One region of the Streptomyces sp. STAM6 genome, then DNA from elsewhere that is predicted to be linked to it. Evidence: predicted binding sites of a transcription regulator. Region 1 holds the regulator's gene; the other holds the start of a gene.

Region 1 (8,032 bases):
GCATGCACTGGCAGGACACCCTCGTGGAGGCGGACTTCCGGATGCCGCGCGGTCAGGTGGCGGGGTGGCTGGCCGCCGGCTGGCCGACGGCGGAGCCGTCCCGGCCCTGCGACACCGACCTGTGTGTGCACGCGGAGTACCAGGACGCCGACCTCTGGGCGGTCACCGTGAAGGTGACGTACGAGGACGGGGACACCGCCCTCGTACATCTCACGGCCTTCGACATGTGACGGCCGTGGCCCCTACTGCGCCGCGCCCACGATCAGGCCGTCCTCGAACCGGTCCACGCGGACCGTGTCGCCGTCCTTGACCTCTCCGGCCAGGATCTCCTTGGCGAGCCGGTCGCCGATGGCCGTCTGGATCAGGCGGCGCAGCGGCCGCGCGCCGTACGCGGGGTCGTTGCCCTCGTCGGCCAGCCACTCCAGGGCCGCCGGGGTGACGTCGAGCGTGAGCCGGCGTTCGGCCAGGCGCCGGCCGAGCCGGTCGATCTGCAGCCGGGCGATGTGGGCGAGCTCCTCCCGGGTGAGGGCCGAGAAGACCACCAGGTCGTCGAGCCGGTTGAGGAACTCCGGCTTGAAGGAGGCCCGGACGACCTCCAGCACCTGCTCCTTCTTCTGCTCCTCGCTGGTCAGCGGGTCCATCAGGAACTGGCTGCCCAGGTTGGAGGTCAGGACGAGGATGGTGTTGCGGAAGTCGACCGTACGGCCCTGGCCGTCCGTCAGCCGGCCGTCGTCCAGCACCTGGAGCAGGATGTCGAAGACCTCCGGGTGCGCCTTCTCGACCTCGTCGAGCAGGACGACGCTGTACGGGCGGCGGCGGACCGCCTCGGTGAGCTGGCCGCCCTCCTCGTAGCCGATGTAGCCGGGGGGCGCGCCGACGAGCCGGGCGACGCTGTGCTTCTCGCCGTACTCACTCATGTCGATGCGGACCATGGCCCGCTCGTCGTCGAAGAGGAAGTCGGCGAGCGCCTTCGCCAGTTCCGTCTTGCCGACGCCGGTGGGGCCGAGGAAGAGGAAGGAGCCGGTGGGCCGGTCGGGGTCGGCGATGCCCGCGCGGGTGCGCCGGACGGCGTCCGACACGGCGCGGACGGCCTCGCTCTGGCCGATCAGCCGCCGGCCGATCTCGTCCTCCATCCGCAGCAGCTTCTGGGTCTCGCCCTCCAGGAGGCGGCCGGCCGGGATGCCGGTCCAGGAGCCGACGACGTCGGCGATGTCGTCGGGGCCGACCTCCTCCTTGACCATGGTGTCCTTGGCGGCCTCCTGCTCGGCCTCGGTGGCGGCCTCCAGCTCCCGTTCGAGGCCCGGGATCTCTCCGTAGAGCAGCTTGGACGCGGTGTCGAAGTCGCCGTCGCGCTGGGCGCGCTCGGCCTGGCCGCGCAGCTCGTCGAGCTTCTCCTTGAGCTCACCGACGCGGTTGAGGCCCTGCTTCTCCTTCTCCCAGCGGGCGGTGAGGCCGCGCAGCTCCTCCTCCTTGTCGGCGAGGTCGCGGCGCAGCTTCTCCAGGCGCTGCAACGAGCCGGCGTCGGTCTCGTTCTTCAGTGCCAGTTCCTCCATGCGGAGGCGGTCGACGGCGCGCTGGAGCTCGTCGATCTCGACGGGCGAGGAGTCGATCTCCATCCGGAGCCGGGAGGCGGCCTCGTCGACGAGGTCGATGGCCTTGTCGGGGAGGAAGCGGGAGGTGATGTACCGGTCGGAGAGCGTGGCGGCCGCGACGAGCGCGGAGTCGGCGATCTGGACCTTGTGGTGGGCCTCGTATCGGCCCTTGAGTCCGCGCAGGATCGCGATGGTGTCCTCGACGGTCGGCTCGGCGACCAGGACCTGCTGGAAGCGGCGCTCCAGCGCCGGGTCCTTCTCGATGCGCTCGCGGTACTCGTCGAGGGTGGTGGCGCCGACCATGCGCAGTTCGCCGCGGGCGAGCATGGGCTTGAGCATGTTGCCCGCGTCCATGGCCGAATCGCCGCCGGCGCCCGCGCCGACGACCGTGTGCAGCTCGTCGATGAAGGTGATGATCTGTCCGTCGCTGTCCTTGATCTCGGACAGGACGGTCTTGAGGCGCTCCTCGAACTCTCCGCGGTACTTGGCCCCGGCGACCATGGCGCCGAGGTCCAGGGCGACCAGGCGCTTGTTCTTCAGGCTCTCGGGGACGTCCCCCTTGACGATGCGCTGGGCCAGTCCCTCGACGACGGCGGTCTTGCCGACGCCGGGCTCGCCGATGAGGACGGGGTTGTTCTTGGTGCGGCGGGACAGCACCTGGACGACGCGGCGGATCTCCTGGTCCCGGCCGATGACCGGGTCGAGCTTGCCCTCCCTGGCGGCGGCCGTGAAGTCGGTGCCGAACTTCTCCAGGGCCTTGTACTGGCCCTCCGGGTCCGCTGTGGTCACCCGGCGCCCTCCCCTCGCCTTCTCGAACGCGTCGAGCAGCCGCCCGGCGCTCGCGCCCTGCCGGGTGAGCACCTCGCCGGCCTGGCCGCCCTTGGCCGCGATGCCGATGAGCAGGTGCTCGGTCGACAGATACTCGTCGCCCAGTTCCTTGGCCCGCTGCGAGGCGTCGGCGATGACGGCGAGCAGTTCGCGGTTGGGCTGCGGCGGGGCGACGGTGGAGCCGGTGACGCTGGGCTGGGCGGCGAGCAGCCGCTCGGCCGCGGAGCGTACGGCCGCCTGGTCGGCCTCGACGGCGGCGAGCAGGTCGATGATGTTCTCGTTGTCCTGACCGGCCAGCAGCGCGAGCAGCAGGTGCGCGGGCGTCAGATCGGGGTGCCCGTCGGACACGGCGCGGCTGGTGGCGGCGTTGATCGCGTCACGGCTTTTGTTGGTCAGCTCGGCGTCCACGTACCTTCTCTCCTCCGTTTTCGTGGCTCGGCTCACCTCCGGGGCGCCTTCGCGAGTGCCGGCGGTCGGATCGGCGTGGTCCCTCGTCGCTCGGGACCTCCGCGCGTTCTCCCCTTCGGCACCCCGCGCGCCCCTTCGGCTCGCTCACCCAAAGGCACCCTAAGGCTTTGACTTAACCAACGTACACAAAGTTGAGTCCATTCCGCTCAAGGTGGTGGCGGTCGACGCCCGCCGGTAGGTTCCGGCACATGGCCATAGACCTGCGCGACCCCGATGCGTCGTACCTCAGCTTCTGGCGCGAGTACCACATGTGCACCCTCACCACCCCCCGGCCGGACGGCACGCCGCACGTCGTGGCCGTGGGCGTGACCTACGACCCCGAGGGCGGCGAGAAGGGCATCGCCCGGGTGATCACCAACAAGCACAGCCGCAAGGTCGCGAACGTGCTGGCCGCCGGGCCGGAGGGCGCGCCGGTGGCGGTCTGCCAGGTGGACAAGGGCCGGTGGGCGACGCTGGAGGGGCGGGCGGTCGTCCGCACCGAGCCGGAAGTGGTCGCGGACGCCGTGGCGCGCTACGCGCGGCGATACGGCCGGACTCCCGCGCCGAACCCGGACCGCGTGGTCATCGAGATCGCCCTGACCCGGGCGATGGGCCGCGCCTGACCTCCCGTGGGCGCCGATACGGCCGCGCGGGACAGGCGCGCACAGCACAGCGGCGCCATCGTGTTTCAGGTCCACGATGGCGCCGCTGTGTGGGGGAAGCACCTGAGCGATTTACAACGACGGGGGAACCGCTCAGGCGCTGCGGGGGGTGGCGGGGGTGGTCTCGGCCTCGACGAGCTGGTGGTCACGCTGGTCGAGGTTGACGAAAATCATGCCGTACCGGATGGCACAGCGAACGGGCTGCGGGGCACCGCGGGGCCGGCGGAGGCACCGGTAGGCGCGGATGTCCTCGTCGTCTCCGCGCGTGATGACGATCGGCTCCCCGAAGAGGGTGACCATCAACGAATCGCCACTGTGCGGCACGGCCGTGACGAGGTCGATGAAATGCCACCCGGAACGGTAGGCGGACGCCATCTCGCGCCGGAAGCGGGGGTCTTCAGGAACCGTCATGCCCCCACGAACCCCCAACCGGGGTCGTGCTGGTCGGCAGGAGCGACTGCACCCCATCCAGGATCCATGGTCTTGGCGACGATCTGCGCCTCAGCGCCCCAGCCTGGATCCTCGGCTGGCGCCACCGCTCCCACCGCTGCAGCAGCGATGAGCGCAACACCAACTACGGTGCGTATGAGCTTCTTGGCCATGACCGAGCAACCTCACTTGAAGGTGATACATCCCGCTCCCCCGCAGCCACGACGATGGCCCACTCCTCACGTTTTCACCACTGGCTCAATGCATCATGTTCCTGAATCGGAAAAGCCTGGGGGTGTACAGATGCGATCAGATCGGGATGAACAGGGACATCCCCATAGCCACGTTGAGCTCTGCGAAACCGGTTCCCAGATCTACACGGAAGCTCTTCGTGCTGGTCGAATAGCCCGCGACGACGTCGCGGCGGCACCCTGCCTCATCGACCTCGACCTGCTCCGGCCCGATCCCGACGACGCGCGGTGGCTCCGACCGGTCCCGCCCTCCGCCGCTTTGGCGCAACTGATACTGCCCATCGAGAAGGAAATACAGGATCGGCGGCGACTGACCATCGCACTCGCCGACGCGTTTGAGCCATTCATGGCGGTCAGCGCCCAGGATCCCTGCCCGACCCACTCGATCGTCGTGCTGGAAGGCCTGAAACGGATCAACGCGAGCCTCGACCGCGCCGTCGCCGAGTGCTCGGTGGAACTGCTGACGGTGCAGCCGGGCAGCGGCCGCAGCGCGCACACCTTCGGCGAAGCGCTGCGCCGGGTGAGGCCGTTGCTCGGGCGGGGCATCAAGATGCGCACGCTCTACCAGCACACGGCCCGTCACCAGCCCACGACTTTGGCTTATTTGGAGCGCATCGGTCCCGAGGTCGACGTCCGCACGCTGGAAGAGATCATCGACCGGCTCATCATCGTCGACCGCAAGGTGGCGTTCGTTCCCGCGAGCCGCGACCGCCAAGTCGCCCTGGAACTGCGCCACCCCGGCCTCGTGGAGTACCTCGTCGGGGTCTTCGAGCAGTTCTGGCTGCAGGCCGTCCCCCTGGACGACCCGGTCATCTACGAGCCCCACCCGCACGGCATCAGCGGCGTCCAGCGCTCCATCGCCAAGCTCCTGGTCGAGGGCCACGTCGACGAGGCCATCGCCCGCCGGCTCGGGATGAACGTCCGCACCTGCCGCGCCCACATCGCCAAACTCGCCTCCGCGCTGGGCAGCGGCAGCCGCGCCCAGCTCGGCTATCTCATCGCCCAGTCCGGGATCCTGGAGCAGGACCACTGAACATGAACGACCGCGCCGCCGCCGACCCGGCCATGGCCCACCCGCGTATCGCACTCGACCACAAGGCGGGCACGCTCGACGTCTCCGGCTCCGGACTGCCGCCCGTGCGCCTCGTACGGGCGACGAGGACGGAGCCGGAGACGCACATCCCGATCGGGACGCGCGACGCCTCCCTGCTCACCCTGACCGTGGACGGCGCGCCCGCCCGCATAGCACCCGCCCGGGGACGCATCTCCCGCCGCTCCTACCGGGTCGACGCGACGGTCGACGGCACCGCCTACCGGCTGGTGCCCTGCTCGTACGGCGAGAGCCGCTTCCTGAGGAACGGCCGCCGCCTCGGGCTCCTCGAATCCGCCGGCGACGGCAGTGTCACGGCCGACTGGGACGAAGGAGCGGAGCCGAGCGCCCGGGACGTCGCGGTCGCCACGGCACTGGCCGCGGCGTACGGGACGGGCGCCGCACCCTGGTGGGAGACCGCCCTGAACGCCCTGAGCGAACTCATCCCGTGAACCGCGAAGGTCCCCTCCACCCGTGAACGGCGAAGGTCCCCTCCACCCGGGAGGGGACCTTCCTCACAGCCGTGGGCACAGGGCCCGGACGCCGGACCTGCCCTACTCTCCGCGCTTGGGCGGCTTGGGCCGCCAGACCACCAGCGCGCTCGTCTGCTGCACGTCCTGGTACGGCACCAGGTCGCGCCGGTACGAGGCGTGCACCTGGGCCTCGCGCTGCCGCATCGCGGCCGCCGCCCCCTCGACCGCCGCGCTCAGCTCGGCGATCCGGGCCTGCAGCGCCGCGACCTGGTTCTCCAGTTCGATGATCCGCTTGATGCCCGCCAGGTTGATGCCCTCGTCCTGCGACAGCTGCTGCACCTGGCGGAGCAGCTCGATGTCGCGGGCCGAATAGCGCCGGCCCCGGCCGGCCGTACGGTCCGGCGAGACCAGGCCCAGCCGGTCGTACTGCCGCAGCGTCTGCGGGTGCAGACCGCTCAGCTGGGCGGCGATCGAGATGACGTACACCGGCGTGTCGTCGGTCAGTTCGTAGGGATTGCGACTGCGCCCGGGTCGGCTGTCCATAGCGTCATGCTCCCTTCGCGGCCTGGAACAGCTCCGCCCGCGGGTCTTCGCCCGCGGTCGCCTCGCGGTACGACTCCAGCGCCTCACGCGCCTTGTCGTCCAGCTCCTTCGGCACGGCCACCTCGACGGTGACGAGCAGGTCGCCACGCGTGCCGTCCTTGCGGACGGCGCCCTTGCCGCGGGCCCGCATCGTGCGGCCGTTCGGCGTGCCGGCCGGGATCTTCAGCGTGACCGCGGGCCCCCCGAGGGTGGGCACCTTGATCTCGCCGCCCAGCGCGGCCTCGTGGAACGACACCGGCACCGTGACCGTGAGGTTGTCGCCGCGCCGGCCGAACACCGGATGGGCGTCCACGTGCACCACGACGTACAGGTCACCGGCCGGTCCACCGCGCTCGCCGGGCGCGCCCTTGCCGCGCAGCCGGATCCGCTGCCCGTCGGAGACGCCCGCCGGGATACGGACCTGCATGGTGCGCGACGACTTGGCCCGTCCGCTGCCGTGGCAGACGTCGCAGGGGTTCTCGGCGATCAGGCCGCGCCCCTTGCAGTCCACACACGGGTCGGTGAGCGAGAAGGAGCCGCTGCCGCCGCGCGACACCTGACCGGTGCCGACGCAGGTCGGGCACACGCGCGGCGTGCCGTTCTTGTCACCCGTGCCCGAACAGGCCTTGCAGGGCTGCTGGCTGGACATCCGCAGCGGGACCGTGGCCCCGTCGACGGCCTCGGTGAAGCTGAGCGTCACCTCGGACTCGATGTCCTGGCCGCGCCGCGGCTGCGTACGCGTCCCGGCTCCGGCGGCACCCCGGTTGAACAGACCGCCGAACACGTCCCCGAGGCCGCCGCCGAAGCCGCCGGCGCCCGCGCCGCCCTGGGCGCCGCCTCCGAAGAGGTCGCCCAGGTCGAAGTTGAACGTGCCGCCGGCTCCGCCGGGACCGGCGCGGAAGCCGCCGTTGCCGAAGAGGGCGCGCGCCTCGTCGTACTCCTTGCGCTTCTTGGGGTCACCGAGGATGTCGTTCGCCTCGGAGATCTCCTTGAAGCGCTCCTCCGCCTTGGCGTCGCCCTTGTTGGCGTCCGGGTGGTTCTCCCGGGCGAGCTTCCGGTACGCCTTCTTGATCTCGGCCTCGGTGGCGTCCTTGGGGACGCCGAGAACCTTGTAGTAGTCCTTCTCGACGAAGTCCTTCGTGCTCATCGACGTCCCTCCTTCCGGACGATCACCGCGTCACCCGCAGGGTGCCGTGCCCCGGTCCCACGCGGGACCAGGTCACGCACCCTCCTCGGGCCCACCGCTCTCCTCGTCGGCCGACTTGTCTTCCCCGGACGCGTCCTTGGCGTCCTTGGTGTCCTTGGGCGCCGTCCCCGGCTGGGGCTCGGCGACCGCGACACGCGCGGGCCGGATGGTCCGCTCGCCGATCCGGTACCCCGGCTGCAGGATCGCGACGCACGTCGTCTCGGTGACGTCCGGTGCGTAGCTGTGCATCAGGGCTTCGTGGATCGTCGGGTCGAAGGGCTCGCCCTCCTTGCCGAACTGCTGCAGGCCCATCTTGGCGGCGACCGTCTCCAGCGATTCGGCCACCGACTTGAACCCGCCCACGAGCTCGCCGTGGTCCCGGGCGCGACCGATGTCGTCGAGCACGGGCAGCAGCTCGGTCAGGAGGTTCGCGACGGCGATCTCCTTGACCGTGACCCGGTCCCGCTCGACCCGGCGCCGGTAGTTCTGGTA
Region 2 (21,587 bases), on a different contig from region 1:
AGCAGTGCACGGGCAACTACGGCGGCTTCGGGGCCTCCAGCCCGCTCTGGGTGGCCCGCTACCACACGACCGTGGGCGAGCTCCCCGCCGGCTGGGGCTACTACACGATGTGGCAGTACACGTCCTCCGGCCCGATCGTCGGCGACCACAACAGGTTCAACGGCGCGCAGGACCGGCTGCAGGCCCTCGCCAACGGCTGAGGCGCGGACGGAAGGGGAGGACCCCCGGCGCACCGGCGCCGGGGGTCCTCGTCACGGACCGTGCGGTCAGCCGCACCGGCCTGCCGGGCGGGACCGGGTGACCAGGTTGGTCCAGCCCGTCGTGGCGTCGATCCAGACGACCTGGGCGCCCGTCACCGCGGCGGGGGAGATCTGTTCGCCGCGGTTGCAGGAGACCCGCTCCTTGCGGGAGCCGTCGGTGGTCAGCTGCCACAGCTTCGGCAGCGACTCGTTCGTGAGGGTCGCGGAAGGGGTGGCGGCGGCGACCGTGACCGCCGTCTCCGAGACCGTCAGGTCGAGGGAACGCAGGGCGCCGGGCTTGGCCTCGGAACTGATGTCGAAGGCCGAGGTCCCGTCGAGGTTCGCGCGGCGGATGCCCATCTGCCCGTCGTCGGCGAGGTTCTCGTCGGTCAGCCAGAAGACGTTGCTGCCGTTGATGCCGGTCTGGCCGATGCCCCACGGCTCGCCGAGCTGCTCGGTGAGCGTCGTCCGGTTCGTCTTCAGGTCGTAGATCTCGACACCGAGCCGGTACTCCTCCGGCGCCGGGTACAGCTTGGCGTAGGCGATCCTGCCGTCGGACACCGAGGCCAGCCCGGTGGCCAGCTCGTAGCGCCCGCCGTCGACGAACGTGGGCTCCCGGTCACCGGGGCGGAGGAAGCCGACATGGCGCCCGCCGAGGATGTCGCCCGTCTCGAAGACGGTCACCCCGTCGTCGATGCGCACGCCGGCCACGTCCGTCGCGGCGCTGTACAGCTTCTTGATGGGCCCGCCGGAGAGCGGACGCGACAGCAGGTCGACGGAGGTCGCGCTGTACGCCGCCCAGACGACGGTCCTGCCGTCGGTCGCCGGGTAGACGTGGTAGCGGCCGTCGTTGGGGCTGATCAGCTTGGGGGTGCCCGCGCCGTCCGCCCGTCCCGCGTAGACGGAGTACGGCTCGGAGCCCTCGTCGTTCGACTTGGACGTGACCCACCAGCCGCCGCCGGCCTGGACACCGGTGCCGGCGATGTTAAGCCTGCCGAACAACTCGTCCGTGTCGACGCCCAGCGCCTGCTCCCAGCCGGGGACGACGCCGTGGGCGTTGAAGGAGCGCTTGGTGGTGTTCAGCTCCCGGGTCGTGGCGCCCAGGTCCTTGGCCGCCGCGAGGACCGCGTTGCGGGCGTCGGTGAAGCCGTCGAGCGGCGTCATGTACTCGGTCAGGGCCTTGTACACGATCCGGTCGGCGAGCTCGCCGCCAAGGTCCCGGCGCATGTCCCACAGGGCGCCGGAGAAGATGGTGGAGTTGAGGTGGACGCCGCCGTTGTCGGTGCCGAAGGCCACACCGAGGAAGTTCTTCGACGTGGTGGCGCCGTCGTCGAGGTCGCGCAGGGCACACGCGCGGGGCGTGCCGGCGCGGCAGAGGTCCTCGCCGATCAGGCCGGCGTCCGGGTGGTCCATGGTCAGGCCGGACCGGGTGACGTCGATGGCGTTGCCGAAGTAGTCGGCGATGGCCTCGTTGAGGGCACCGGACTGGCCGGCGTACACGAGGTTCGCCGTGTTCTCGACGACGCCGTGGGTCATCTCGTGGCCCACGACGTCCAGGTCGGCGGAGAGCGGCCGGTAGGTGTCGTCGCCGGAGCCGTACACCATCTTGGATCCGTCCCAGAAGGCGTTGACGTACGGCTGGCCGAAGTCGGTGACCCCCACCACGGAGTTGACGGCCGTGCCGCGGCCGTCGAGGCCGTTGCGGGCGTGCTGCGTCCGGTAGTAGTCGTAGACCTGCCCGGCGGCCCAGTGGGCGTCGACGGCGCCCGCGTCGGTGGCGTCCTTGCCGAACTCGGCGGTGGCGGAGCCGAACTCCCCCAGCCCGGACGGCCAGGTGCCCGCGACGTCGTTCACGTCCTTGCCGCGCCCGTCCCAGGTGGTGAGCGGGTTCTTGGTGCTGTCCGCCATCCGCGCGTGGTCGGACAGCAGGTACCGGTCGCCCTTCTTGTACACGTTGAGGTCGACCTTGGTTCCGTTCAGCAGTGTGCCGCTGCCGGCGGAGCCGGGGTGCGGGGCGCCCGGGTCGTCGGCGGCCCGGGCGCCGGCCGGAGCGGCGCCGCCCGCCGTCCTCGGCGGGGCGACGGTCTTGATGCCGCTGTACTGCAGGAGCGGGTAGCCGGCCCGCGCGTCGACGTAGACCTGCTGGAGCACCGGCGCGCCGGTCGCCGGGTTCGTGCCCCGTACGGTCACGTGGTACGCGAGGACGCCCTCGCCGCTCGGGATCACCACCAGCCCGCGGGCCGTTCCGCTCAGCGGCTGGGTGCGGGAGGGCGCGGCCTTGCCGAGCCGGTGGCCGCCCACCCGTTCCAGGGTCGCGGTGACCGCGCGGCGTACCGCGACGTCCTGGGCGACGGACGGCTCGGTGCCGGTGTCGAGACCCGTGAAGTACTTGCCGGAGGTACCGGTGACGACCCGCTTGCCGCGTTCGGTCTCCATCCGCACCAGGTACTGGCCGCCGAGCACCGGCACGCCCCGGTGCTTCTGCTGCAGCCGTACGGTCTCCTCCCCGCCGCGCTTCAGGGTCTGTACGGGGGCGAGATCACGCCCCGGCTCGGCGATCTTGTAGCGGCCCTCCCTGGCGGCGAGATGGCCGCGGGCGGCGTCCGCGGGGCTCGCCTTCGCGTCCACCGCCTCGCGGATCCCGTCCACCAGGGCGGGGGTCTCGGTCCGCGCTCCCGGAACGACGTCGGCCGGCGGTGCGGCGGCCGGCGGGGTCGCCGCCAGGGCCGGAACCGCGGTGATCAGAAGGCCCGCGGCGGCGAGCAGTGCCGCTCCCGACGCCCCGGTCCGTATGCCGGCTCTCGCCGCGTGTGGCTTGCGTTCGCGCACAGTACGTACCCCTCCCACGTGCTGGTCAGCCGTACAGGTGGTCATGGCCATTGCAAGTGCTGGGACGTCAGGGCGGCAATGAGACAGGGGTGTTGAGAAGTGGACACGCACACTTGTGGGTCCCGTGAGGGCGGCGTGAGAATCCGGTGCATGATCCAGGGGGAACTGACCACTCTTGGCCTGGGCGAAGTCGAGCAGCGGGCGTACGAGGCACTGCTGGGGGAACGGGCGGACGGGCCGGACGAACTGGCCCGCCAGCTGGGGCTGGAGCGGGCGCGGCTCGACACCGCGCTCGACCGGCTCGTGGAGCACGGCTTCGCACGGCGGACCGACCCGCCCCACGAGGACGGCCTGCCGCAGCCCGCGGCCCCCGCGGCCGCCATCCGCACGCTCATCCACCGTCGCCAGGCGGAACTGCACCTGCGCTCGGCCGAGCTGGAGCGATTACGGATGACCGCCGACCGGCTGGCGGGCCGGCTGCCGCCGGACGCGGCCGCCACCGGCGGCGTGGAGGTGGTGACCGGCCGGCGGGCGATCGGCGAGCGGGCCGGCCGGCTCCTCGCGGCCGCCGCGCGGGAGGTGCTGGTCCTCGACCGGTCCCTGCCCGCCGGCCTCGGCGTCGAGTCGCTGCTGGCCCGCGGTGTCCGGGTGCGGGCGGTGCTCGACCGGGCGGGCCTCGCACAGCCCGGCCGGGCGCGGGCGCTGGCCGCCCTGGCGGAACGGGGACTGCGGCTGCGGCTGGCCGCCGCCGTGCCCACCCGGCTGACCGTGGTGGACCGCCGGGTCACGCTGGTGCCGCCGGCCGACGCCGCCGATCCGGAGGCGGCCGCGCTGGTGATCGGAGACGGCCCGCTGCGCTCCGCGCTGGTGCCGCTGTTCGAGACCGCGTGGGAGCGGGCCACCCCGCTGGGCACCGGCGGGGGTGCGGCGCCGCCGGGTCAGCAGCGGGAGTTGCTGGCACTGCTGGCCGCCGGGCTCAAGGACGAGGCCATCGCCCGCCGGCTGGGCGTCCATGTGCACACCGCGCGGCGGCGGATCAGCCGGCTGCTGGAGTCGCTGGACGCGCGGACCCGGTTCCAGGCGGGGGCGCAGGCCACCCTGCGGGGCTGGCTGGAGCCCTGACCGTACTCCCGGAGAACGCTCTGATCGGCAAGGATGGGGCGCATGCACTGGAAGAGGCCGTCGCTGTGGACCGTTGTCGCAGCCACCGTCATGACCGCCGCCTGCGGGTGCGCCGCGACCTCGCACTCGGCTCCGCGCCCTGCCGGGGACGCGGACGCCGGCACCGCGGCCGCGAGACCGCCCGCCGCCGCGCCCTCACCGCAGCGCTCGGCCGTGCCGTCCGCCGGGCTGAAGTCGGTCGGCGTGCTGCTGGACGGTGAGGAGCACTGGTGCACGGCGAGCGTCGTCGACAGCCCGGGCCGCAACATCGTGGCCACCGCCGCGCACTGTGTCTTCGAGTACGGGACGTACGCGGAAGGCATCGCCTTCGCACCCGCCTTCCGGGGCGCCGGCAAGGGCTCCGCCCCGTACGGGACGTGGAAGGTCGCCGCCATCCAGGTCGACGACAGGTGGCGCAAGAACGGGGACGAGTCGGCCGACTTCGCGTTCCTGACCCTGGAACCCGACGCCAAGGGGCGCGATGTGCAGGACGTCGTGGGGGCGGCGACGCCCGACTGGGCGTCACGGCCGCAGCGCCGGGTGACGGTGGTGGGTTACCCCAACCCGGAGCACAACCCGGACAACCGCCCCATCACCTGCACGACCGACGCCCGCCACGACGCCGACCAGCCCGCCGCGATGGTGCGCATCGAGTGCGCCGGGTTCTGGGACGGCACCAGCGGCAGCCCGTGGCTGGCCGACTACCGCGACCCGGCGCACCCGGGCCGGATGATCGGCGTCCTGAGCGGCGGTGACACGGACACCGAGTCCACGGCGGTGCTCTTCGACGCGAAGGCGCGGGCGCTGTACGACCGCGCGGTGGCGGAGAAGCCCTGACCGGTCACGCCCGGAACCCCCCGCGGCGGGCAGCACCGCGGGGGGGGTTCCGTGCGCCGGTGGCGCCCTGGGCGGAGGCCCGGTGGCCGAGGCCCGGTAGCCGAGGCCCGGTAGCCGAGGCCCGGTGGCCGGTCGCCGGTGGCCGGTCGCCGGTCGCCGGTCGCCGGTCGCACGGTGCCCCGGCGAGCGGTGCCCCCGTGGCCACCGGCGGGCACCGCTCGTCGCGGTCAGCCCCGGGCGGTGCGCGGTGGGCGAGCCCGCGGCTCTCGGCGCGGCCGTGCGCGCCCGGGACGTCCCTCTCGGGGTCGCCCCTGGCCGGGCGGGGCGCGCGGGGCGGGTCAGGCTGCCAGGGGCAACGCCGACCTGGCGGGGGACAGCGCCAGCTCCAGCACCTGCCGGACGTCCGTCACGGGGTGGACCTCCAGCTTGTCGAGGATCTCGGCGGGGACGTCGTCCAGGTCCGCCTCGTTCCTCTTGGGGATGATCACGGTCGTGATGCCGGCCCGGTGCGCGGCCAGCAGCTTCTGCTTCACGCCGCCGATCGGCAGGACACGTCCGGTCAGCGACACCTCACCGGTCATGGCGACTCCCGTCCGGACCGGTCGCCCGGAGAGCAGCGACGCGAGCGCCGTCGTCATGGTGATGCCGGCGCTCGGGCCGTCCTTGGGGACCGCGCCCGCCGGGAAGTGGATGTGCACGCCCCGGTCCTTCAGTCCGGTGACCGGGAGCTCCAGTTCGGCACCGTGCGAGCGCAGGAAGCTCAGCGCGATCTGCGCGGACTCCTTCATCACGTCCCCGAGCTGGCCGGTCAGGGTGAGGCCCGCCGCGCCCGTCTCGGGGTCGGCCAGCGACGCCTCGACGAACAGGACGTCGCCGCCCGCGCCGGTGACCGCGAGTCCGGTGGCCACGCCCGGTACGGCCGTGCGCCGCTCGGCCGGGTCCTGCGCGGACTCGGGCACATGGTGCGGGCGGCCGATCAGCTCGCGCAGATCGCCGTCCGTGACGGTGAGCGGGAACTCTCGCTCGCCCAGTTCGTGCTGGGCGGCGACCTTCCGCAGCAGCCGGGCGATCGACCGCTCCAGGTTCCGTACGCCCGCCTCCCGGGTGTACTCCCCCGCGAGCTTGCGCAGGGCCGGCTCGTCGAGGGTCACTTCACCGCTCTCCAGGCCCGCCCGCTCCAACTGGCGCGGGAGCAGGTGGTCGCGGGCGATGACGACCTTCTCGTCCTCGGTGTATCCGTCGAGGCGGACCAGCTCCATCCGGTCGAGCAGCGCCTCGGGGATGGCCTCCAGGACGTTCGCCGTGGCGAGGAAGACCACGTCGGACAGGTCGAGTTCGACCTCCAGGTAGTGGTCGCGGAAGGTGTGGTTCTGCGCCGGGTCGAGGACCTCGAGGAGGGCGGCCGCCGGGTCGCCGCGGAAGTCGGAGCCGACCTTGTCGATCTCGTCGAGCAGGACGACCGGGTTCATGGACCCGGCCTCCTTGACGGCGCGGACGATACGGCCGGGCAGCGCGCCGACGTACGTACGCCGATGGCCGCGGATCTCCGCCTCGTCCCGCACGCCGCCGAGGGCCACCCGGACGAACTTGCGCCCCATGGCGTGGGCGACGGACTCTCCGAGCGAGGTCTTGCCGACGCCCGGCGGGCCGACCAGCGCGAGCACCGCGCCGCCGCGGCGCCCGCCGACGACGCCCATTCCGCGGTCGGCGCGCCGCTTGCGTACCGCCAGGTACTCGGTGATCCGTTCCTTCACGTCGTCGAGGCCCGCGTGTTCGGCGTCGAGGACGGCCTTGGCGCCCCGGATGTCGTAGCTGTCCTCGGTGCGTTCGTTCCAGGGGAGTTCCAGCACCGTGTCGAGCCAGGTGCGGATCCAGGAGCCCTCGGGGCTCTGGTCACTGGACCGCTCCAGCTTCTCGACCTCCTTGAGGGCGGCGTCGCGCACCTTCCCGGGGAGGTCGGCGGCCTCGACGCGGCTGCGGTAGTCGTCGGACTCGTCCCCGTCCGCCTGGCCGTTGAGCTCGCGCAGCTCCTTGCGCACGGCTTCGAGCTGGCGGCGCAGCAGGAACTCGCGCTGCTGCTTGTCGACGCCCTCCTGGACGTCCTTGGCGATGGACTCGGCGACGTCCTGCTCGGCGAGGTGCTCGCGCAGCTGTTCGGTGGCGAGCTTGAGCCGGGCGACCGGGTCCTCGGTCTCCAGCAGGGCGACCTTCTGTTCCACCGTCAGGAAGGGTGAGTATCCGGAGTTGTCGGCCAGGGCGGAGACGCCGTCGATCTGCTGGACGCGGTCGACGACCTGCCAGGCGCCGCGCTTCTTCAGCCAACTGGTGGCGAGGGCCTTGTACTCCTTGACGAGTTCGGTGACCGCGCCGGGCAGCGGGTCGGGCAGGGTCTCCTCGACCACGGCGCCCTCGACCCACAGGGCGGCGCCCGGTCCGGTGGTGCCCGCGCCGATGCGGACGCGGCCGCGGCCGCGGATGAGCGCGCCGGGGTCACCGTCGGAGAGCCGTCCGACCTGCTCGACGGTGCCGAGGACACCGGTGCCCGCGTAGGTGCCGTCGACGCGGGGCACCAGCAGCACGCGCGGCTTCCCGGACCCAGGCCCGCTGGACCGGGCGGCGGCTTGTGCGGCCTCCACCGCGGCTCGTACCTCCGTGTCGGACAGGTCCAGCGGCACCACCATTCCGGGCAGCACGACCTCGTCGTCGAGCGGCAGCACGGGCAGGGTCAGGACGTCGTTGTAGGACGAGGACTCAGCAGCCATGATCTCCCCTTAGGCAGCGAAGTTGAGCTGTACCGACTCAATGCCTCACGCCTCCGGGATGTTCCCCGGGGCGCGTTCGCTCTGAGCGATCACCGCCCCGCCCGCGACGGAAGGCGGCTTGACGCCCTCTCAGATCGGGGCGGTACCGCCAGGACTCCGGACCGCCGAAACCCTGGCTTCACGACGGCCCTCCGTGTGTAATAGACCCATGGACAGTTCAGCCATTACAGCAGCGTGGGTCCGGGGATGGGCCGTGTCCCGCGGCACGCCCCCGCCCGTCGAGGAGCCCTGGGGCCACCGCATCGACGTCGGTCTGCCGCACCACGTGTTCCGGCACGTGCTGCCGGAACCGGACGAGATCTCCGTGGGCAAGCTCTGCCGGGACGTCACCGAGCCGAACGCCTGGCTCAAGGTCCTCGCGGAGCCCGGGGAGGTCACCGGCTGGATCACGCCGGACTGGACCGTCCCGGACGACCCCGGCTTCATGATGTTCACCGAGCTGCGAGCGGCGGCCGCACCCGCGCCGCCCGCCGGATACACCGTGGAGGACGAGGACACGGGCGGCGTCTTCCGGGTGCGCGTCCTCGCGGCCGACGGCACGCTCGCCGCCCGCGGCCAGATGGCGGCGACCGGCGCCACGGCGGTGATGGACCAGATCGAGACACACCCCGGCCACCGGCGCCGGGGCCTCGGCCGCCTCGTCATGCGCCGGTTGCAGACGGCCGGCGCCGAGACGGGGGCCGTGACCGGAGTGCTGAGCGCCACCACCGACGGCCGCGCCCTGTACAGCGCCCTGGGCTGGCGGTACCAGGGCCCGCTGACCGGGATCGTGCGGAACGCCCGGCCCGATCGAGAAGAAGCGCCCTAGGTGGGCATGGGTGCCGCCCGCCGCACCAGCGGCCAGCCGGCGATGCCGATCAGCAGGGCCAGCGGATGTCCCCAGTTGGTGAGCGGGTCCTCGAAGGCCAGCAGGTCGTGGAGGAGCAGCACCGACACCCACGCCAGCACGACGGCCCGCACCACCGGGGTGAGCAGCCCGGCCAGCGCACCGACGCTCGCCATCAGCCCGAAGCTGATGCCGTAGTCCAGGCGGTGCAGCGAGCTGCCGGGCAGGTGGCCGGCCAGGACGGACAGGGCGACCGGGATCTCGGTGGCCAACGTGGCCACCACGTGCCCCACCAGGAAGACGGCGGCCGCGCGCCACGCCCCGATGCGCCGCTCCAGCGCGGTCAGGACGAACACGAACGCCACGGCGTACGGCGACAGCAGCCCGCCCGCCACCCACAGGGCACTGGCGGCCAGCACCAGCAGCGGGGTCCGGGACAGATGGGCGACGTCCGTGCTGGAGGCCCGCAGCAGGGCGGAGACGGTTTCGGGGTCGCCGAACTCCGCGAAGAGCGACGAGGCGATCAGCAGGAGCGTGTAGCAGAAGGTGAACGGCGTACCGATGGGGCCGGGAAGCAGCCGGACGGCCGTGCGCCACCACGCCCCGGCGGGAGCGGGGGCGCACCCCGGGACGGGCGGCCCCGCGGGGGGCGCGGCCGCGGCGGTCCGCTGGCGCGGCACGGCGTTCAACAGCGCCGCGCCGTCGCGCACCACGCCGCGCGTCCCGCCTGTCTCACGCCTCTCGCGCGTTCGCAGCTGATGCACCGCGAGGCCCCTTCGTTCGACGAACCCCCCGGTCCACCCTGCCCCCACTCAACGCGATCATCCGTGCGATCACCAACGCGGGCGCCCATGATCTGGATCACACCGCACAACCTTCGCCGCGGCCGGGGCGTCGCGAAACCGGCCCGCCCACCGGGGCCGTCTCAGTAGGCTGAGGATCATGGCTCAGACGCTCGACCGACGTGAAGGACCGTACGGCGAAGTGGTGCTGCGGCAGCGCGGCGACGACTTCGAGATCATCGCCAACGGCACCTTCCTGATGGACACTTCCGACGGCCGTTCGGAACGGCTGCTCGTCGACGCCGCCCGGGACGCGCTGGGGGCCCGTCCCGGAGGCGCCGCGGCGGGCGAGGGGCCCGCCGTCCTCATCGGCGGCCTCGGGGTGGGCTTCTCGCTCGCGCACGCCGCGGCCGGCCCCCACTGGGGCCGCATCGCCGTGGTCGAGCGCGAACAGGCCATCATCGACTGGCACCGGGAGGGACCGCTCGCCGCGATCTCCGGCACTGCGCTCGCCGACCCGCGCACGGTCCTGATCCACGCCGACCTCGTGTCCTACGTCCACACGTCGCCCGACCGGTACGACGCCCTGTGCCTGGACATCGACAACGGCCCCGACTGGACCGTCACCGAGGACAACGACAGCCTCTACTCACCGGCCGGTCTGGCCGCCTGCGCGGCCCGGCTGCACCCCGGCGGGATTCTCGCCGTGTGGTCCGCCCAGCCCTCCGCCGATTTCGAAGAGTCATTGCGGAATGCCGGATTCACCGGGGTAAGAACCGAAGAGGTCCCGGTTGCCCGGGGCGTACCGGACGTGGTCCACCTCGCCGTTCGCCCTGCGTAGCCGGGACCCGGTCGGTGCCTTTACGCTGCTGACCGAACACACGGATCTACACGCGGTTCGCGCACGGCGCGACAGGGGCGGGGCGATGGAGCAGACACACACCACCCACACCGGCACCACGGTCGCGCCTGGTGCTCAGCGCCGAGTGCTGGTCGTCGAGGACGACAACACGATCGTCGATGCCATCTCCGCCCGGCTGCGGGCCGAGGGCTTCCTGGTGCAGACGGCGACCGACGGCCCGGCGGCCGTCGACGCGGCGGAGGCCTGGCAGCCGGACCTGATGGTCCTCGACGTCATGCTGCCGGGCTTCGACGGCCTGGAGGTGTGCCGACGGGTACAGGCGCAGCGTCCGGTACCGGTGCTGATGCTGACCGCACGGGACGACGAGACCGACATGCTGGTCGGGCTCGGGGTCGGCGCGGACGACTACATGACCAAGCCGTTCTCGATGCGCGAGCTGGCCGCCCGGGTGCACGTACTGCTGCGCCGGGTGGAGCGGGCCGCGCTGGCCGCGGTGACGCCGCGCAGCGGCATCCTGCGCCTGGGCGAGCTGGAGATCGACCACGCCCAGCGCCGGGTCCGGGTGCGCGGCGAGGACGTGCACCTCACCCCGACCGAGTTCGACCTGCTGGTCTGCCTGGCCAACACACCGCGCGCCGTCCTCTCGCGCGAGCAGCTGCTCGCCGAGGTGTGGGACTGGGCGGACGCCTCGGGCACCCGCACGGTGGACAGCCACATCAAGGCGCTGCGCCGGAAGATCGGCGCCGAGCGCATCCGCACGGTCCACGGCGTCGGCTACGCGCTGGAGACGCCCGCGCCATGAGTTCGCTCCGGTCCCGGCTGCGCTCCGTCTCGATCTCGATCAAGACCAAACTGGGTTCACTCGTCGTCGTCTCGGTCTTCATCACGACCGGCCTGCTGATGGTGGCCCTGCGCACGGAGACCGAGCTCCGTTTCATCACGGTGTTCTCGGTGATCGCCACGCTGCTGATCACCCAGTTCGTGGCGCACGGCCTGACCGCGCCGCTGGACGAGATGAACACGGTCGCCAAGTCGATCTCGCACGGCGACTACACGCGCCGGGTGCGCGGCGCCGGCCGCCGCGACGAGCTCGGCGACCTGGCCTCCACGATCAACCGCATGGCGGACGACCTGGAGGCGGTGGACCAGCACCGCAAGGAGCTGGTGGCCAATGTCTCGCACGAGCTGCGCACGCCCATCGCGGCGCTGCGGGCGGTGCTGGAGAACGTCGTGGACGGGGTCTCCGCGGCCGATCCCGAGACCATGCGTACGGCGCTGAAGCAGACCGAGCGGCTGGGCCGGCTGGTCGAGACGCTGCTGGATCTGTCACGGCTCGACAACGGTGTCGTACCACTCCGGTCGCGGCGCTTCGAGGTGTGGCCCTATCTGTCCGGCGTGCTGAAGGAGGCCAACCTGGCCGCCGCGCAACGCGCCCTGAGCTCCGGCTCGGGCAATCACACCCGCACCGACGTCCATCTGCACCTGGACGTGTCGCCGCCGGAGCTGACCGCGCACGCGGACGCGGAGCGGCTGCACCAGGTGGTGGCGAACCTGATCGACAACGCGGTGAAGCACTCGCCGCCGCACGGCCGTGTCACCGTACGGGCCAGGCGCGGGCCGCAGCCCGAGTCGCTGGACCTGGAGGTCGTGGACGAGGGCCCCGGCATCCCCGAGTCCGAACGGCACAAGGTCTTCGAGCGGTTCAACCGGGGCAGCGTCACGGCGCCGCACGGGCCGGGCAGCGACGGCGGCACGGGACTGGGGCTGGCGATCGCCCGCTGGGCGGTCGATCTGCACGGCGGCCGTATCGGGGTGGCCGAATCCGCACGTGGATGCCGGATTCTGGTCACTCTTCCAGGGATCCCCCAGCAGCGCGGTTGACGTAGGGTTCGAACCGGACGGGCTGCTTCTGCGAGGACATATGCAGGAGATGCCCGGACGAGGTCGGGCTTGCACGCCATCGCGGGCGTGTGGCGATGCTGTCGCGTACCCGATCGCGGGTGAACCACGCTTGTTTCCCGCCATTCCCGGCCGCGAAACCAAGGTTTCCGTGTGATGTACGCGACGATGGCACGCCCGGTCTGCACCTCCCGGCCAGGGAGGCGTAGCCTTTATTTCCGCTGTCCATCACCTTGTGAAGCGGAAGAGGGCGGTTGCCGCCGTGTCGTCTCAGTCCCCCAGTAACTCGAGCACTTCGACCGACCAAGACGGGCAGGGTCTGAACCCTGCCGCCGCGTTCGGTGCCAATGAGTGGCTCGTCGACGAGATCTACCAGCAGTACCTCCAGGACCCGAATTCGGTCGATCGTGCCTGGTGGGACTTCTTCGCCGACTACAAGCCGGGCACCGCCGGCTCGGCGGACAAGCCCGCGGGCGAGGGAGCCGCAGCCGCGGGGGCTGCGGGTACCGCGACCCCCGCCGCCCCGGCCCCGGCGACCCCGGCCCCGGCGACTCCGGCCCCGGCGCAGCCGGCAGCAGCGGCTCCCGCACAGACCGCTGCCGCCCCCGCTCCCGCCGCCCCGGCCGCCAAGCCCGCCGCCGCCAAGCCCGCCGCGAAGGCCGCTCCCGCGGCCGAGGCCCCGGCCGGCCCCGAGCTCGTGACGCTGCGCGGCCCCGCCGCGGCCGTGGCGAAGAACATGAACGCCTCGCTGGAGATGCCGACGGCCACGTCCGTCCGCGCCGTCCCGGTGAAGCTGCTTTTCGACAACCGCATCGTCATCAACAACCACCTCAAGCGCGCCCGCGGCGGGAAGATCTCCTTCACGCACCTCATCGGGTACGCGATGGTGCAGGCCATCAAGGCCATGCCGTCCATGAACTGGTCCTACGCGGAGAAGGACGGCAAGCCGACCCTGGTCAAGCCCGACCACGTGACCTTCGGTCTGGCCATCGACCTGGTGAAGGCCAACGGCGAGCGCCAGCTGGTCGTCGCCGGCATCAAGAAGGCCGAGACGCTGGGCTTCTTCGAGTTCTGGCAGGCGTACGAGGACATCGTCCGCCGCGCCCGGAACAACAAGCTGACGATGGACGACTTCACCGGCGTCACCGTCTCGCTGACCAACCCCGGCGGCCTGGGCACCGTCCACTCCGTGCCGCGGCTGATGCCCGGACAGTCCGTCATCATGGGCGTCGGCTCGATGGACTACCCCGCCGAGTTCCAGGGCACCTCCCAGGACACCCTGAACAAGCTGGGCATCTCCAAGGTCATGACGCTGACCTCGACGTACGACCACCGGGTCATCCAGGGTGCCGCGTCGGGCGAGTTCCTGCGGATCGTGGCCAACTTCCTCCTCGGCGAGGACGGCTTCTACGACGAGATCTTCAAGTCGCTGCGCATCCCCTACGAGCCGGTCCGCTGGCTCAAGGACATCGACGCGTCGCACGACGACGACGTCACCAAGGCCGCCCGCGTCTTCGAGCTGATCCACTCCTACCGGGTCCGCGGCCACGTCATGGCCGACACCGACCCGCTGGAGTACCGCCAGCGCAAGCACCCCGACCTGGACATCACCGAGCACGGCCTCACCCTGTGGGACCTGGAGCGGGAGTTCGCGGTCGGCGGCTTCGGCGGCAAGTCCATGATGAAGCTGCGCGACATCCTCGGCGTGCTGCGCGACTCGTACTGCCGCACCACCGGCATCGAGTTCATGCACATCCAGGACCCCAAGCAGCGCAAGTGGATCCAGGACCGCGTCGAGCGCCCGCACTCCAAGCCGGAGCGCGAGGAGCAGCTGCGCATCCTGCGCCGGCTGAACGCCGCGGAGGCGTTCGAGACGTTTCTCCAGACCAAGTACGTGGGCCAGAAGCGGTTCTCGCTGGAGGGCGGCGAGTCCGTCATCCCGCTGCTCGACGCGGTCATCGACTCGGCTGCCGAGTCGCGCCTGGACGAGGTCGTCATCGGCATGGCCCACCGCGGGCGCCTCAACGTCCTCGCGAACATCGTCGGCAAGTCGTACGCGCAGATCTTCCGCGAGTTCGAGGGCAACCTCGACCCGAAGTCGATGCACGGCTCCGGCGACGTGAAGTACCACCTCGGCGCCGAGGGCACGTTCACCGGCCTCGACGGCGAGCAGATCAAGGTCTCCCTGGTCGCCAACCCCTCGCACCTGGAGGCGGTCGACCCGGTCCTCGAAGGTGTCGTCCGCGCCAAGCAGGACGTCATCAACAAGGGCGGCACGGACTTCACCGTCCTGCCGGTGGCCCTGCACGGTGACGCGGCCTTCGCCGGCCAGGGTGTCGTCGCCGAGACGCTCAACATGTCGCAGCTGCGCGGCTACCGCACCGGCGGCACGGTCCACATCGTCATCAACAACCAGGTCGGCTTCACGGCGGCGCCCGAGTCGTCCCGCTCCTCCATGTACGCCACGGACGTGGCCCGCATGATCGAGGCGCCGATCTTCCACGTGAACGGTGACGACCCGGAGGCCGTGGTCCGCGTGGCGCGGCTGGCCTTCGAGTTCCGCCAGACGTTCAACAAGGACGTCGTGATCGACCTCATCTGCTACCGCCGCCGCGGTCACAACGAGGGCGACAACCCGCAGTTCACCAACCCGCAGATGTACAGCCTGATCGACAAGAAGCGCTCGGTGCGCAAGCTGTACACCGAGTCGCTGATCGGCCGCGGCGACATCACGCTGGAAGAGGCGGAGCAGGCGCTCCAGGACTTCCAGGGCCAGCTGGAGAAGGTCTTCGCGGAGGTCCGCGAGGCGGTCAGCAGCCCCGCCCCGGCGCCCAGCCCGGAGCCCCGGGCGGAGTTCCCGGTCGCCGTCTCCACCGCGGTCTCCCAGGAGGTCGTGAAGCGGATCGCCGAGTCGCAGGTCAACATCCCCGAGCGGATCCAGGTCCACCCGCGTCTGATGCCGCAGCTGCAGCGCCGCGCGGCCTCCGTCGAGGACGGCACGATCGACTGGGGCATGGGCGAGACCCTCGCCATCGGCTCGCTGCTGATGGAGGGCACCCCGGTCCGGCTCGCCGGCCAGGACACCCGCCGCGGCACCTTCGGCCAGCGCCACGCGGTGCTGGTGGACCAGGAGACCGGCGAGGACTACACCCCGCTGCTGTACCTCTCCGAGGACCAGGCCCGCTTCAACGTCTACGACTCGCTGCTCAGCGAGTACGCGGCGATGGGCTTCGAGTACGGGTACTCGCTGGCGCGTCCCGAGTCGCTGGTCATGTGGGAGGCCCAGTTCGGTGACTTCGTCAACGGCGCGCAGACCGTCGTCGACGAGTTCATCTCCTCGGCCGAGCAGAAGTGGGGCCAGACCTCCGGCGTCACGCTGCTGCTGCCGCACGGCTACGAGGGCCAGGGCCCGGACCACTCGTCCGCCCGCCCCGAGCGCTTCCTCCAGCTGTGCGCGCAGAACAACATGACGGTCGCCATGCCGTCCCTGCCGTCGAACTACTTCCACCTCCTGCGGTGGCAGGTGCACAACCCGCACCACAAGCCGCTGGTCGTCTTCACCCCGAAGTCGATGCTGCGCCTCAAGGCGGCCGCGTCCAAGGCGGAGGAGTTCACCACGGGCGGCTTCCGCCCGGTCATCGGCGACGCGTCGGTGGACGCGAACGCGGTCCGCAAGGTCGTCTTCTGCTCCGGCAAGGTCTACTACGACCTCGAGGCCGAGCGGCAGAAGCGCGGTGTCACGGACACGGCGATCATCCGGCTCGAGCGTCTGTACCCGCTGCCGGGTGCGGAGCTCCAGGCCGAGATCTCCAAGTACCCGAACGCCGAGAAGTACCTGTGGGCCCAGGAGGAGCCGGCGAACCAGGGTGCCTGGCCGTTCATCGCGCTCAACCTGATCGACCACCTCGACCTGGCGGTCGGCGCGGACATCCCGCACGGCGAGCGCCTGCGCCGCATCTCGCGTCCGCACAGCTCCTCCCCGGCGGTCGGCTCGGCCAAGCGCCACCAGGCGGAGCAGGCCCAGCTGGTCAGCGAGGTCTTCGACGCCTGAGCGGAGCCTCAGCGGTAGCTGTCGGGCCCGGCCCCCACGAGGTGACTCGTGGGGGCCGGGCCTTTTCCCGCGCCCTTACCCTGAAGGGGTACACCCCGTCCGTACCAGGAGCATGTCTTGTACTTCACCGACCGTGGCATCGAGGAGCTGGAGAAGCGGCGCGGCGAGGAGGAGGTCACCTTCGAGTGGCTCGCCGAGCAGCTGCGTACGTTCGTCGACCTCAACCCCGACTTCGAGGTACCAGTCGAGCGCCTGGCGACGTGGCTGGCCCGGCTCGACGACGAGGACGACGACGAGTAGAGGGCTCCTCAGGCAGTGCCGTCCTCGCGCACGCGGTCGTGGGCGAGGCCGAGGGCGCCCTGGGCGGTGAGCAGCGCGCCCGCCGCCGCCCAGCCGGGACTGCGCCGGGCGAGGGCCCAGACCAGCAGCGGGAGGCCGGTCGCGAGTTGGACCGCGGCGAGCATCCGGACCCCGGGGCCACGGAGCCGGGAGCCCGGGCCCCGGGGGTCGAGCCGGCCGGCTTCGGCGGCCTCCGGTTCGGACCGGACCCCGCCGGACAGGCCCTGCTGTTCGACCGGTTCGGCGCCGTAGGCGTGCGCGGCGGTGCGCAGGCGGTCGGCCGGCTCCCCCGGCGTGAGGCCCGGCGGCAGGGTGAGGCCCCGCCGGGTCAGGACGGCGGTGAGGCCGAGCAGCCTGGTCCGGCCGTCGGCGTCCGGGTCGCGCCGGGTGAGGCGTTCCAGGTCCCCGACGTCCACGACCGGGTCCAGCCCGAGGCGGACCGCGAGGGTCCGCATCGCCTCGTCCTCGCCGACGGGGGTGCCGTCGGACAGCCAGGTGTATCCGACCGGGCGGCGGAAGCCGGTGGCGAGGGTGCAGCCGGCCCGGTCCGCGTCCCACCACAGCGCCACCACCGGCCAGGGCGCGCCGACGGCGAGCGCGGTGGCCCAGCCGCCCACGACCCGCTCGACCGGTTCGGCGCCGTCCAGCCAGGGCCTGCCCTCGGGGACGAGCACGCTCCAGTCGCTGCCGGCCGGGGCGAGCAGCAGCCGCTCGCGCAGCAGGTGCGCGGGCGACCGGACGGCGTCCGGCCCCGTTCCGCACAGCAGGAGCGCGCCGGGGTGAGTCGCGTTCATGCCCCTTACGCTAGGGCAATTTGCCCCGATACGGCGCGCTTGACTTCCCCGGACCGCGATATATCGTGTATCTCAAGGAGACGCGATATGTTGCGTCATGTCCCAGGGAGGCCCCATGCCGGAGTGGTCCGTCAACGCGCCGAGGAAAATCACCCTCGACGACCCTGTGACGACGCTCAAGGTGCGCATCGTCAACGGCACGGTCAACGTCGTCGGCACCGACGAGGGTTCCGCCCGGGTGGAGGTGTCCGAGCTGGACGGCCCCCCGCTGATCGTCACCCAGGAGGGCTCCACCCTCACGGTCGCCTATGAGGACCTGCCCTGGCAGGGCTTCCTCAAGTGGCTCGACCGCAAGGGGTGGCACCGCAACGCGGTCGTGTCGCTCGCCGTCCCGGCCGGCGCCACGGTGGAGGTCGGCGTGGTCGGGGCGGGCGCCGTGGTCTCCGGCATCCGGGGACGCACGGAAGTCCGCGGCGTCAGCGGCGACACCACGCTCGTCGGACTCTCCGGCGAGGTACGCGCCGACACCGTCTCCGGCAACCTGGAGGCCCAGGCCGTCACCGGTGACCTCCGCTTCCACTCCGTCTCGGGCGACCTGACCGTCATCGAAGGCGCCGGCACGTCCGTCCGGGCCGACTCGGTCAGCGGTGACATGGTCATCGACCTCGACCCGACCGAGGAGCCCACCGACATCCGGCTGACCACCGTCTCGGGCGAGGTGGCGATCCGGCTGCCGCACCCGGCCGACGCGCGGGTGGAGGCGAACACCGCGAGCGGCGCGGTGTCCAACGCGTTCGAGGACCTGCGGGTCAGCGGCCAGTGGGGCGCCAAGAAGATCACCGGAAAGCTCGGCACGGGGCGGGGCACGCTGCGGGCGACGACCGTCTCCGGCTCGATCGCCCTGCTGCGCCGCCCGCACGACAGCGAGCCCGCGCGGGCCACCGAGGGAAAGGTGCTCTGAGATGCCCCCCGTCTTCGCCCACGGCCGCCTGCGGCTCTATCTGCTCAAGCTCCTCGACGAGGCCCCGCGCCACGGGTACGAGGTGATCCGTCTCCTGGAGGAGCGCTTCCAGGGGCTGTACGCGCCCTCGGCCGGCACCGTCTACCCCCGGCTCGCCAAACTGGAGGCCGAGGGTCTCGTCACGCACGCCACCGAGGGCGGCCGGAAGGTGTACTCCATCACGGACGCCGGGCGCGCGGAACTGGCGGGCCGCAGCGACGAACTGGCCGACCTGGAGGTGGAGATCCGCGACTCGGTCTCCGAACTCGCCGCCGAGATCCGCGACGACGTGCGCGGCGCGGCCGGCAAGCTCCGCAGCGAGATGCGGGCGGCGGCGAGCGCGACCCGCACGTCGTCCGGCGGCGGTGTCGGCGCGGGTGAGGACTGGGAGGCCTGGCGCACCGCCAAGGAGGAGCTGCGGAAGGCCAAGCAGGAGTGGAAGGACCAGGCGCGGCGGGCGAAGGACGAGTCGCGCCGGGCCCGCGAGGACGCGCGGACGGCCCGCCGCGAGGCCCGGGAGGCGCAGGAGAACGCCCGTGAGGAGATGCAGCGCATCGCCCAGCAGGTCCAGGACCACATCGCGGCGGGCGACTGGCCGAACGGTGTCCGCGAGGGGCTGTCCGAACTGACCACCCGTCTTGGCGGCCTCTTCGGCGGCGGGACCCCGCCCACGACGGCCTGGCCGACCTGTGCGAAGCCCGAGCCGGCCGAGGCCCCCGAGTGGGACGACCTGGCCGCGACCGGCGACCCGGCGCGTGACCTGGAGCGGCTGCTGGACCGCTTCCGTGACGACGTCCGCGACGCTGCCCGCGACCACGGAGTGACACAGGCCCAGCTGGCGGAGGCCCGCCGGCACCTCTCCACGGCCGCGGCCCACATCGCGGCGCTGCTGCGGGGGCCGCGGGACTGAGGCAGCGCGGCTCAGCCCGGGGTGACGGTGATCCGCACCTCGGTGCCCGGGACCGCGTGGACGCGCAGGAGGGCGGGCCGGTCCGGCCGCACCGTGGCCGTGCGCGGCCAGGCCTGGCCCGTCACCTCCACCCGCCAGCCCCGCGGGTCCGGGGGCAACGAGAGCTCCGTGGTGCCGCGGGCGGCGGTGTAGGTGAGCGGGGACTCGGAGACGCCGCGGCCCGCCACCGCCCGCGCGTACGGCGCGGCCGTCTGTTCCTTGTTCGTACGGAAGGCTCCCGTGCCGTCCACGGCGCAGTACCCGCCGCCGTAGCACCACACATAGCCCGCCCAGCCGGAGCTGTAGCGGTTCAGGGAGGCCAGCGCCTCGCGGTAGAAGCGGCCCATGTTCGGCAGCGCGTTGTTCAGCGGGCCCCACTCCCCCACGACCACCGGGACGCGGTACTCCTTCGGGTAGCGGGTGACCGCCGCCTCGTAGGCCTCGATCCAGCCCGCGGCGGGGTCGTAGTCCGCGCCCGCCTCCATCGCCGAGTTGTAGAAGTGCGGGGCGTAGACGACCTTGGGGTCGTCGACCCTTCCGAGGGCGGTGGGCACCCCCTCGCCGACGAGGGGCGTGGGCTCGATGAAGAGCCAGTTGTCGCCGTCGACCGGGCGGATCGCGTCCGCGAGGCGGTTGTAGAGCGGTGTGAGGTGGTCGCGCTCGATGCGGCGGGCGGCCGCGGGCAGGTCCTCGCCCTCGCGCAGTTCGCCCATCGGCTCGTTGATGAGGTCGTAGCCGAGGACCGCCGGGTGGTGCTCGAAGCGGTCGGCGAGGACCCACCACATCCGCGCCTGCGCCCGGCGCAGGTCCTCGTCCTCGTAGAGGTGGGTGAAGGCACGCTGCACGGCCGGCTCGAAGTATTCGGCGAACCAGTCGTCCGGGTGCGGGGTGAAGGGCAGGCCGTCGGTGCGGGTGGCCCACTCGGGGATGCCGCGGTGTCCGAAGGCCGGGCCGAAGACGTCCTGGTGGGAGTCGATCAGGACCTGGACGCCGTAACGGTCGGCCCAGTCGAGGATGCGCTCGATCTTGCGGAGGTACGACTGGCTGTACCGGCCGGGCCGGGGCTCCAGGTCGTCCCAGAAGACCAGCAGGCGGGCGAAGTTGAAGCCCCGCGCGCTCATGTCGCGGAAGTGCTTCTCGGTGATGGCGGAGAGCGCCGCGTCACCGCGGTGCGTCTTGTCCTCGACGTTCCAGCCGCGCAGTGTGAGGACACGGCCGCGGTCGTCGGTGAGACGGGGTATGTCCGGTTCGGCCGCCCGCGTCGGCGGCAGGGTCAGCAGGGCGGCGAGTACGAGGGCGAGGGTGCGCATGAGGGGACCTCCGGCATCGGGTGCCGGAGATCCCATCAAGGAACCTGACGGTCCATCAAGACATCGTCAGGACGATCTTCCCGAAGAGGTCACCGGTCGCCATCTTCTCGAAGCCCTCGCGGGCCCGGTCCAGCGGCAGTACCTCGTCGATGACCGGCCGGACGCCGGTCGCGGCACAGAAGGAGAGCAGGTCCTCCAGCTCGTCCTTGGAGCCCATGGTGGAGCCGACGACCTTGAGTTCGAGGAAGAAGATCCGGGTCAGCTCGGCGTGCGCGGGGCGGTCGCCGCTCGTCGCGCCCGAGATCACCAGCGTGCCGCCGGGCCGCAGCGACTTGACCGAGTGCGACCAGGTGGCGGCGCCGACGGTCTCGATGACCGCGTCCACGCGCTGCGGCAGCCGTGCGCCCGGCTCGAAGGCCTCGACGGCGCCCAGCTCGATCGCGCGCTTGCGCTTGGCCTCGTCGCGGCTGGTGGCGTAGACGCGCAGGCCGGCCGCCTTGCCGAGGACGATCGCGGCCGTGGCGACGCCGCCGCCCGCACCCTGGACGAGGACCGAGTCGCCGGGGCGGACCCCGGCATTGGTGAAGAGCATGCGGTACGCCGTGAGCCACGCGGTCGGGAGGCAGGCGGCCTCCTCGAAGCTCAGCTCCTTGGGCTTGGGCAGCACGTTCCAGGTGGGTACGGCGACCTTCTCGGCGAAGGTGCCCTGGTAGCGCTCGGTCAGGATGGAGCGCGGCTCGTTCGGGCCGACGCCGTGGCCGGTCTGTCCGACGACGGAGTGGATCACCACCTCGTTGCCGTCCTCGTCGAGGCCGGCGGCGTCGCAGCCGAGGATCATCGGCAGCTTGTCCTCGGCCAGGCCCACTCCCCGCAGCGACCAGAGGTCG

What was found. Region 1 encodes HspR, which represses chaperone genes until heat shock. Its sites were predicted from a motif close to TTGAGNNNNNNNNNCTCAA; they were not measured.
Region 2: a site for HspR is predicted at 7,851-7,869, ahead of lon (endopeptidase La). Genes of this name have one in related genera too.

The regions. Positions count from the first base shown of each region.
Region 1 covers NZ_JBUEFZ010000058.1:670-8,701, reverse strand. Annotated here, with positions in the region: gene ACY34K_RS32805 (hypothetical protein) at 1-230, shown strand, start outside; gene clpB (ATP-dependent chaperone ClpB) at 243-2,828, opposite strand; gene ACY34K_RS32795 (pyridoxamine 5'-phosphate oxidase family protein) at 3,077-3,490, shown strand; gene ACY34K_RS32790 ((2Fe-2S)-binding protein) at 3,623-3,940, opposite strand; gene ACY34K_RS32785 (helix-turn-helix transcriptional regulator) at 4,262-5,242, shown strand; gene ACY34K_RS32780 (hypothetical protein) at 5,245-5,751, shown strand; gene ACY34K_RS32775 (heat shock protein transcriptional repressor HspR) at 5,854-6,315, opposite strand; gene dnaJ (molecular chaperone DnaJ) at 6,320-7,501, opposite strand; gene grpE (nucleotide exchange factor GrpE) at 7,574-8,032, opposite strand, start outside.
Region 2 covers NZ_JBUEFZ010000003.1:100,604-122,190, reverse strand. Annotated here, with positions in the region: gene ACY34K_RS05360 (lysozyme) at 1-200, shown strand, start outside; gene ACY34K_RS05355 (M4 family metallopeptidase) at 267-3,068, opposite strand; gene ACY34K_RS05350 (helix-turn-helix domain-containing protein) at 3,219-4,190, shown strand; gene ACY34K_RS05345 (trypsin-like serine peptidase) at 4,233-5,066, shown strand; gene lon (endopeptidase La) at 5,405-7,828, opposite strand; gene ACY34K_RS05335 (GNAT family N-acetyltransferase) at 8,037-8,696, shown strand; gene ACY34K_RS05330 (rhomboid-like protein) at 8,693-9,469, opposite strand; gene ACY34K_RS05325 (spermidine synthase family protein) at 9,657-10,337, shown strand; gene ACY34K_RS05320 (response regulator transcription factor) at 10,423-11,160, shown strand; gene ACY34K_RS05315 (HAMP domain-containing sensor histidine kinase) at 11,157-12,239, shown strand; gene ACY34K_RS05310 (multifunctional oxoglutarate decarboxylase/oxoglutarate dehydrogenase thiamine pyrophosphate-binding subunit/dihydrolipoyllysine-residue succinyltransferase subunit) at 12,520-16,308, shown strand; gene ACY34K_RS05305 (DUF6104 family protein) at 16,426-16,608, shown strand; gene ACY34K_RS05300 (hypothetical protein) at 16,617-17,441, opposite strand; gene ACY34K_RS05295 (DUF4097 family beta strand repeat-containing protein) at 17,557-18,402, shown strand; gene ACY34K_RS05290 (helix-turn-helix transcriptional regulator) at 18,404-19,351, shown strand; gene ACY34K_RS05285 (glycoside hydrolase family 5 protein) at 19,363-20,700, opposite strand; gene ACY34K_RS05280 (zinc-binding dehydrogenase) at 20,756-21,587, opposite strand, start outside.